DNA from 2 places in the Actinomadura sp. 9N215 genome. Region 2 is predicted to be linked to the other one. Evidence: riboswitches for the same ligand, from Rfam matches in the RefSeq annotation. Region 2 holds a riboswitch; the other holds the start of a gene.
What was found. Region 2 has a riboswitch for ZMP and ZTP ahead of glyA (serine hydroxymethyltransferase). Riboswitches for the same ligand answer to the same signal wherever they lie in the genome.
Positions count from the first base shown of each region.

Region 1: it holds a riboswitch for ZMP and ZTP, as region 2 does, so the genes downstream of both, folP (dihydropteroate synthase) here and glyA (serine hydroxymethyltransferase) in region 2, are expected to answer to the same signal.

Region 1 is NZ_JBIRBA010000001.1:196,993-201,126, reverse strand. It holds gene ACH34T_RS00890 (MMPL family transporter) at 1-1,445, shown strand, start outside; gene folP (dihydropteroate synthase) at 1,488-2,339, opposite strand; ZMP/ZTP riboswitch at 2,362-2,453, opposite strand; gene ACH34T_RS00880 (hypothetical protein) at 2,621-4,134, shown strand, end outside.
Region 2 is NZ_JBIRBA010000002.1:362,167-366,300, reverse strand. It holds gene ACH34T_RS04405 (carboxymuconolactone decarboxylase family protein) at 1-158, opposite strand, end outside; gene ACH34T_RS04400 (class I SAM-dependent methyltransferase) at 290-1,072, shown strand; gene glyA (serine hydroxymethyltransferase) at 1,077-2,348, opposite strand; ZMP/ZTP riboswitch at 2,402-2,488, opposite strand; partial or broken gene ACH34T_RS04390 (DMT family transporter) at 2,593-3,393, opposite strand; gene ACH34T_RS04385 (Lrp/AsnC family transcriptional regulator) at 3,503-3,994, opposite strand.

The DNA.
Region 1 (4,134 bases), on a different contig from region 2:
ACGGCATCAGCGAGATCACCGAGGTCTCGGTCTACGCCATCCAGATCACCACGATGCTGGGGCTCGGGCTCGCGGTGGACTACGCCCTGCTGATGGTCACCCGGTTCCGCGAGGCCAGGGCCACCGAGCCGGACGTCCGCGCCGCCGTGGACAAGACCATGGCCACCGCCGGGCGCACCGTGCTGTTCTCCGGCCTGACGGTCGCCGCGGGACTGGCCGGCCTGCTGGTCTTCTCCGACCCGTTCCTGCGCAGCGTCGGGTTCACCGGCGCGGCGGTGGTCGGGGTCGACATGCTCGCGGCCCTCACCCTGCTGCCCGCGCTGCTGGTCCGCTTCGGCAAGCGGATCCGCCCGGCGCGCGAGCGCAGGCACCAGGGCCGGACCTTCGGCACGATGGCCCGCATGGTCCAACGCCGGCCGCTGGCGGTCATGCTCGTCCTCGCCGCGGGCCTGCTGGTGATCGCCAGCCCGGCCGCCGAGCTGCACCTGTCCAACGGCGACGCGCGGTCCCTGCCCGCCGGCGCCCCCTCCCGCCAGCTGTTCGACGAGGCCGTCCGGCACTTCGGCACCGCGGCCGTCGCCACCCCCGTGACCGTCGTCGCCCAGGCCGACCCCAGCTCGTCGCAGGCCCGCCAGTTCCAGGACCGGGTGCGCACGCTGCCGGGCGTCGTCTCGGTGACCGGGCGCTCGCCGCGGCCGGGCGTCACCGTCCTGTCCGTGATCCCGAGGGTCCCGGCCGGCCAGCCCGCCGAGGACGGCTCGGTCGCCCGCCAGGTGGTGCGTGACGTACGCGACCTGCCCGCCCCCTTCCCCGTCACGGTGACCGGCGCCGCCGCCAAGATCGTGGACTACCAGGCGATGGTGGGCGCCCGGCTGCCGTGGGCGCTGCTGGTGAGCGTCATCATGACCCTGGCCCTGCTGTTCGCCTTCACCGGCTCGGTCCTGCTCCCCGTCAAGGCCGTGCTGTCGAACGCGCTGAGCCTGGGCGCGGCCCTCGGCCTGGTCGTCTGGATCTTCCAGGACGGTCACCTGGGCGTCAGCGGGCTCGGCGCCCTCGACTCCACCGCCCCGATCCTGATCGCCGCGATCGCGTTCGGGCTGTCGACGGACTACGAGGTGTTCCTGCTGGCCAGGATCCGCGAGGAGTGGCGGCGCGAGGGCGCCACCCCGGACTCCGCGGTGGCGCTGGGCCTGCAGCGCAGCGGCCGGGTCGTCACCTGCGCGGCCCTGCTGCTGATGGTGGTCTTCGCCTGCTTCACCCTTGGCGGCTTCTCCCCGATCAAACAGATCGGCCTGGGCCTCACGCTGGCCATCGCGCTGGACGCCACCGTGGTGCGGATGCTCATCGTGCCCGCCACGATGACCGTCCTGGGCCGGCGGGCCTGGTGGGCACCGCCCGCCATGACCCGCTGGCACGCACGCCACGGCCTGACCGAATCCCCCTGACAGCGACAAGCCCACCGCCGGGTTTGTCATTGCTGTGCCTGGTCATCGGGGGCCCGCGTTGTGTTCGTCCAGACCTTTGAAGACGGTCAGCGCGTCACTGATGGCGGCGACGTCGTGAGTGCGGATGAAGTCCACACCCTGACGTGCGGCATACAGTTCCGCCGCCAACGTGGCGGGACCGATACGCTCCAGGTCGCGCCCGGTGAGCGCCCGGAGGAACGACTTGCGCGAAGGCGATACCAGGACCGGCAGGCCGAAGCGGGACTTCAGCGTCCGCAGCCGCGACAGGGCCATTACCGACGGCTCTGGAGTGCGCCCGAGAAAGTAGCCGAGTCCAGGGTCGATGACCAGCCGTTCCGGGTTGACGCCCGCCGCCTGAAGTGCGGTCAGGCGCTTGCAGAAGAACCGCTCGATGCCCGTCCACACGGTTTCTGCATCGGTCAGCACCTTGGTGGCGGGCCCTGTCCGCTGGACGGAGTGCATGACGACGAGCCGGCAGCTCATGCCGGCCAACTCCCGGTACCGGCCAGGATCGGGAAAGCCCTGGATGTCGTTGAGGTAATCGGCCCCGCGTGCGACGGCAAAACGCTGGGTCTCGGGACGAAAGGAGTCCACCGACACCGGTATGCCATCAGCGACCAGTTCGTCGATGACGCCGGCCAGCCGCCGTATCTCCTCATCGGCGGACACCGGCTGCGAATCCGGATGACTCGCCGCAGGGCCGAGCTCAATGACGTCGGCGCCCTCCGCGCGCAATCGCCGGGCGTGCGCCACCGCGTCTTCGGCGTCCAGGAACCTGCCGCCGTCCGAAAACGAGTCGGCGGTGATGTTGACGACGCCGATCAGCCGAGGCCGAGCCGAGGGAAGAAGGAGGGAGGGATCCGGATGCCGCATAGCGCCGCTTCTCCTAGTTTCGACCAGAAGCCCAGGCGCACGGCACAACATCTTGAAACGGAGCCGCTTCCCGATGGTTACATCCATCCCAAGACGCCAGTCACGGCTCGATCGCACTTTACCAAGAGCTGAATTCTCCGGGGCAGGAGCTCCCGCCTGACCCACTGTGTCGGCCAGCACAGAGCGACGCATTGGCCACTTAGGGTCAAGAACCGTCCTGGCGGGGTCTCGGCTCGTAGGTTCTTGGCTAACACACCCCAGGGGGCTTACGGGAGGCCGGTGTGGTCGCTGACGGAGACGGCGCCCAGGTCAGCGTCGAGGGCGCGTTCAAGGGCCAGCTCGTCGTGGGGGACAACAACGTCGTCGTTCACTCGGGTGGCGCCGCCGAGGTGGTGGTGAGGCATGAGCCGATGCCCGCGCCCCGGCCGCGGAGCCGGCCCGCCGGAACGCCCCTGCCCTTCGACGAGCCAGACCTCCTCGGCCGCGCCCCCGACGTCGACCGCGTCGTCCGGTTACTCGGCGAGCGGACGCCGGTCCAGGTCACCGGGCCGCCGGGCATCGGCAAGTCCGCGCTGCTGCGCGCGGCGGGGGTGCGGCGCCAGGCCGCCGGGACGGACGTGGTCCATCTCGCCGCAGCCGGTATGGACGTCGAGGACGTTCTCCAGGAGCTCTTCCAGACCTGCTACGACACCCGGCACTACCGGCCCGCGCGGCCTCAGCTCCGGCGGCTGATGGGGACGATCAACGCGCTCGTCCTCGTGGACGACTTCGGCGGCGACGCCGACGACCTGGCCACGCTTCTGGACGCGCTCCCCGGCTGCGGCGTCGCCGTCGCGACGCCGCGGCGGCTGCCCTGGGACGGCGAGACGTTCGAGCTCGCCGGGTTGGGTCTCGACAGCGCGGTGGAACTGCTCGTCCGGGAGACCGGGAGGGAGTGCTCGGCGGAGGAGCGGCGGCTCGCGGAGCGGTTCGCCGGGTCCGTGGACGGGCATCCCGCGGCGCTCGTCCAGGCCGGGACGGCCCTGCGGTCGGCCGCGGTCGAGGACGTCCCCGCCGACCTGGACGCGCTGGCCGGGGCGCTCGCCACGGGACTCGGCGACACGGCGCGGGACGTTCTGGCCACCCTGCGCGCCGCCGAGGGCGTCGCCGTCCCGCCCGGTCTCGTCGCCGAACTGACCGGGAGTGTCGGTGCGGACGCCGCCGGGAAGGCGCTGGAACGGCTGGAGACCGCCGGGCTCGCCGCCCGGGAAGGAGCCGGATACAGCCTGTGCGGGCCGCTCGCCCACAAGGTCACGCGCGAGGATCCCCCGACGGAACCGGGCCGCCGCGCCGCGGTGCTGGCGGCCTGGGCCCGCTCGGCGAGCGCGGACGAGATCTCGGCCGCCGGGCCTCTCGTGGCGGCCGTCCTGGAGACCGCGGTCGAGGGAGGCCATCACGCCGCGGCCCGGGACCTGGCCAGGGCGGTCGCGCCGGCCCTGTGCCTGACCTTGCGCTGGGGGGCGTGGCGCCGCGTCCTCGCGCTCGGCCGCCGGGCGTCGCGGTCACTGCGCGCCGCCGGCGACGAGACGTACTTCGACCAGCAGGACCGGATGCGCCGCAAGGCCCTCGCCAAGGGCGTCCTCGCCGGCGCGGCGGTCGGCACTGCGCTGCTCGCGGGCAAGCACCTCGCGGGAGGGACGGCCGCCAAAGGGGGCGCCGCGGGCGCCAAGGGGGCCAAGGGACTGCTGGCGAAGCCGGCCGTGCTGGGGCCGTTCGCCGCAGTGGTGGTGGGCGGCGCGATCGCCGCGGCGGGCCT
Region 2 (4,134 bases):
GGGTTCCGGCCGGAGTCGCGCGGGCCGCCGGTCACCGCCTCGTAGACGGTCAGCTGCTCGTCGCTGAGCGAGCCGGGCAGCAGCAGCGGCAGCCGGGTCGTGGACGGACCGCGCGCAGGTCGGTCGTTGACGTGCTCACCGCTCACGGGGTCGATCACTTACCGCACGCTAGGCGGTCGGACCTGGCGGCTCAAGTCCCGTCCGGAATGTGAAACCCCTGCCGCACGATGACATGGCCGTCGCGTGACACCGCGCCGGTACCGGCCGTCCGGGCTGGCAGGATGGCCGGGTGAGCGGCATCTACGACGACCCGTGGGCGTACGAGCTGGCGTGCTCGTTCCGCGACGTTCCCGCCGAGGTGGACGCGCTGCTCGGCTGGTGCGCCGAGCGCGGCGCGAAGCCCGCGTCCGTGCTGGAGCTGGCGGCCGGTCCCGCCGAGCACGCGCGGGAGTTCGCCCGCCGCGGCGTCGCCGCCACGGCGCTCGATCTGAACGCGGAGATGTGCGCCTACGCGGCCCGCGCGGCCGCGCGCGAGGGCGTCGAGGTGACGGTCGTCCACGACGACATGACCCGGTTCGAGCTGGGCCGCCGGTTCGACCTGATCGTGACCATGCTCGACTCGACGTCCCACCTGATGACCCTCGACGCGCTGGTCGCGCACCTGCGCCGGGTCGCCGCGCACCTGTCCCCCGGCGGCCTGTACATCGTGGAGATGTCGCATCCGCGCGACCGCCTCTCCGACGACCCGACCGTCAGCACGGGCTGGACGGTCGAGCGCGGCGGCGTCCGCGCCGGCGTGCGGTGGGGCGAGCCCGGCGACCGGCTCGACCCCGTCACCCAGATCGCCGACGACCACGTCACGATGACCATCACCGGGGACGGCGGCACGCGGGTGCTGCGCGACGTCGTCCCCTACCGCTTCTGGACGGCCACCGAGCTCGACGCCGCGATCCGCCTCGCCGCCGGCCTGGACGTGCTCGCCCAGTACGGCGACTTCGGGGCCGGTCAGGACGCGGTCGCCCTCACCGACCCCGCCGCCTGGCGCATGATCACGATCCTCCGCCGCGCTTAGGCGGCTACGGCGCGGACGTCCAGCCGGGCATCGGGTAGGACGCGAGCAGCTCGCGGATCTGCCCCGCGACCCGCTCCACGACGCTCTCGTCCTGCTTGGACGCGGCCTGCACGACCTCGTCCATCCAGGCCGCGACCTGCGGCATCCGTTCCTCGCCGAGCCCGCGGGTGGTGATCGCGGCGGTGCCGACGCGCAGCCCGGACGGGTCGAACGGCTTGCGCGGGTCGAACGGGACGGCGTTGTAGTTCAGCTCGATCCCGGCGCGGTCGAGGGCCTGCGCGGCGGGCTTGCCGCCGATGCCCTTGTTCGTCAGGTCGATCAGGATGAGGTGGTTGTCGGTGCCGCCGGACGTCAGGTCGTAGCCGCGGTCCAGCAGCGCGGCGGCGAGGGCCTTGGCGTTCGCGACGACCTGCCGCGCGTACACCGCGAACCCGGGCTGCGACGCCTCCTTCAGCGCGACGGCGATGGCCGCGGTCGTGTGGTTGTGCGGGCCGCCCTGCAGCCCGGGGAACACGGCCTTGTCGACCGCCTTCGCGTGCTCCGCCGTCGACATGATCATCGCGCCGCGGGGGCCGCGCAGCGTCTTGTGCGTGGTCGTGGTGATCACGTCGGCGTGCCCGACCGGCGACGGGTGCGCGCCGCCCGCGATCAGGCCCGCGATGTGCGCGATGTCGGCGGCCAGCACCGCGCCCGCCTCGCGGGCGATCTCGGCGAACGCCGGGAAGTCGATCGTCCGCGGGATCGCGGTCCCGCCGCACCAGATCAGCTTCGGCCGCTCCTTCAGCGCCAGGTCGCGCACCTGGTCCAGGTCGACGCGCCCGGTGTCGGCGCGCACCTCGTACCGGACGGGCCGGAACCACTTGCCGGTCGCCGACACCGACCAGCCGTGCGTGAGGTGCCCGCCCATCGGCAGCGACAGCCCCATCACCGGGTCGCCAGGCTCCAGGAACGCCATGTAGACGGCCAGGTTCGCGGGCGACCCCGAATACGGCTGGACGTTGGCGTGCTCGACGCCGAACAGCTCCTTCGCCCGGTCGGCGGCGAGCGTCTCGATCGGGTCGACGAACTGCTGGCCCTCGTAGTACCGCCTGCCCGCGTACCCCTCGGAGTACTTGTTGGTGAGGACGGTCCCGGCGGCCTCCAGGACGGCGGGCGACACGTAGTTCTCCGAGGCGATGAGCCGCAGCTTCTCGTACTGGCGGCGCGCCTCGTCCTCGACCAGCCCGGCGAGCTCCGGGTCCTCGGCGTGCAGGTGGGGAACGGACGGTTCGTGCATGGGATGCCTCCGCGCTGTCCGCGCCGGGGCTCGGGCGCCCCGGCGGATGGGGACCCGTACACCCAGGCGCGCGGTGTGCGGACTACTTTCGCTCCCCGGTGGTCATCTCCACCTTGACTGCGCCAGTCGCGTGCGCGCCATCATACCGAGCCGCGTCCCGGCCGCGCGGCGACCGCGCCGGGACGGACACGACGAACAGCCCGCCGAGCAGCAGCAGCGACCCGGCCGCGACGGGCACGGACATGCGCTCGCCGAGCACGAGGATCGCGAGCGCCGCCGCGACGAGCGGCTCGACGAGGCTGAGCGTCCCCGCGGCCGCCGCCGTCACCCGCCGCAGGCCGGTGACGAAGAACATGTACGCGGCGGCCGTCGCGGCGATCCCGAGCCAGCCGACGAGCAGCGCCGGCCGCGGCGCGGCGAGGGCCGGGAGCCCCGCCAGCGTCCACGGCAGCAGGGCCGACCCGCCGGCGAGGAGGGTCACCGACACGGCCGCGGCCATGCCCACGTCCCGGCCGGACAGGATCTTGGCCGAGACGGTGTAGACGCCGAAGCACGTCCCGCCGAGGAGGCTCAGCGCGATCCCGGCCGGGTCGACGTGGACGGCGGAGCCGAGCACCATCAGCAGCGCGACGCCGCCGATCGCGCAGGCGGTGCCCGTCCACCAGCGGCGGCTCAGCCGGGACCCCAGGACGATCCGCTCGCACAGCCCCGTGGAGACCGGGGCGAGACCGAACACGACGGCGGTCGCGACGGCGGCGCCGGTGAGGTCCACCGCGCTGAAGAACGACGCCTGGAACGTCCCGGTGGCGGCCGACGCCGCCAGCAGCGGCGGCCACGCCCGCCGCGACAGCGTGCCGTAGGCCCGCCGGTTCGTCACCAGCACCAGCGCCGCGAGGAGCACGCCGCCGAAGAGGATCCGGGCGCCGCCGATCGCCACCGGGCTCGCGGACGACCCGGCCAGCACCTGCGCCGGGCCGACCGTCCCCCACAGGACGCCCGCGGCGAGGATCAGCAGCGTCCCGGATGAGTTGTTTCGTCGGTCCATGCGTCCGACGCTAGGAGAAAGCGCGGATTTTCGACCGGTTAGCCGCAGTTCGTTCGGACGGGCTCGCCCAGCCCGTCAATCGTTCGCCGCCACGGCACCGGCCCGGCGATCAGCTGTAGGACGTTCGCTTCTCGCGCCGTTCGGACGACGGAAGTTCGGCCTGCTCCACCGGCTGGACGTAGTCGAACACGACGAGGGTGCGGACGTCCACGAACTCCTTGCGGCGCGCCACCCGGTCCAGGACGAAGTCGCGCAGGTAGGCGGTACTTGGCACGGCCACGTGGACGAACAGGTCCTCGTTGCCCGTCACCACGAAGACCCCCACGGACTCGGGCATCGCGGCCATGCTGTCGCGCGCCGACTCGATCGCCTCGCGGGACTGCGGCCGGATCCGGATCGAGATCAGCGCCTGCACGCCGCGGTCGAGCCGCTCCAGGTCGACCGCCGCGTGGAACCCGGTGATGACGCCGCGGGACCGCAGCGCCCGCGTCCGCTCCAGCGCCGTGGACGGGGCGATCCCGACCGCGTCCGCCAGCTCCCGGTTCGTCTGCCGCCCGTCCCGCTGCAACCGCCGCAGGATCGCCTGATCGACCGCGTCCATGCGCACCCCTCCCGAACCGTCCCCGGACCCGGACGCCGAACTCCCGCGCCCGAAACGCGGCCGCACGCCCGATTCCCCGAAGGATATTCGACCGTGCCCGGAACGGCGCATGCCCGTGCCCCTCGCGGGGCCGGGCCATG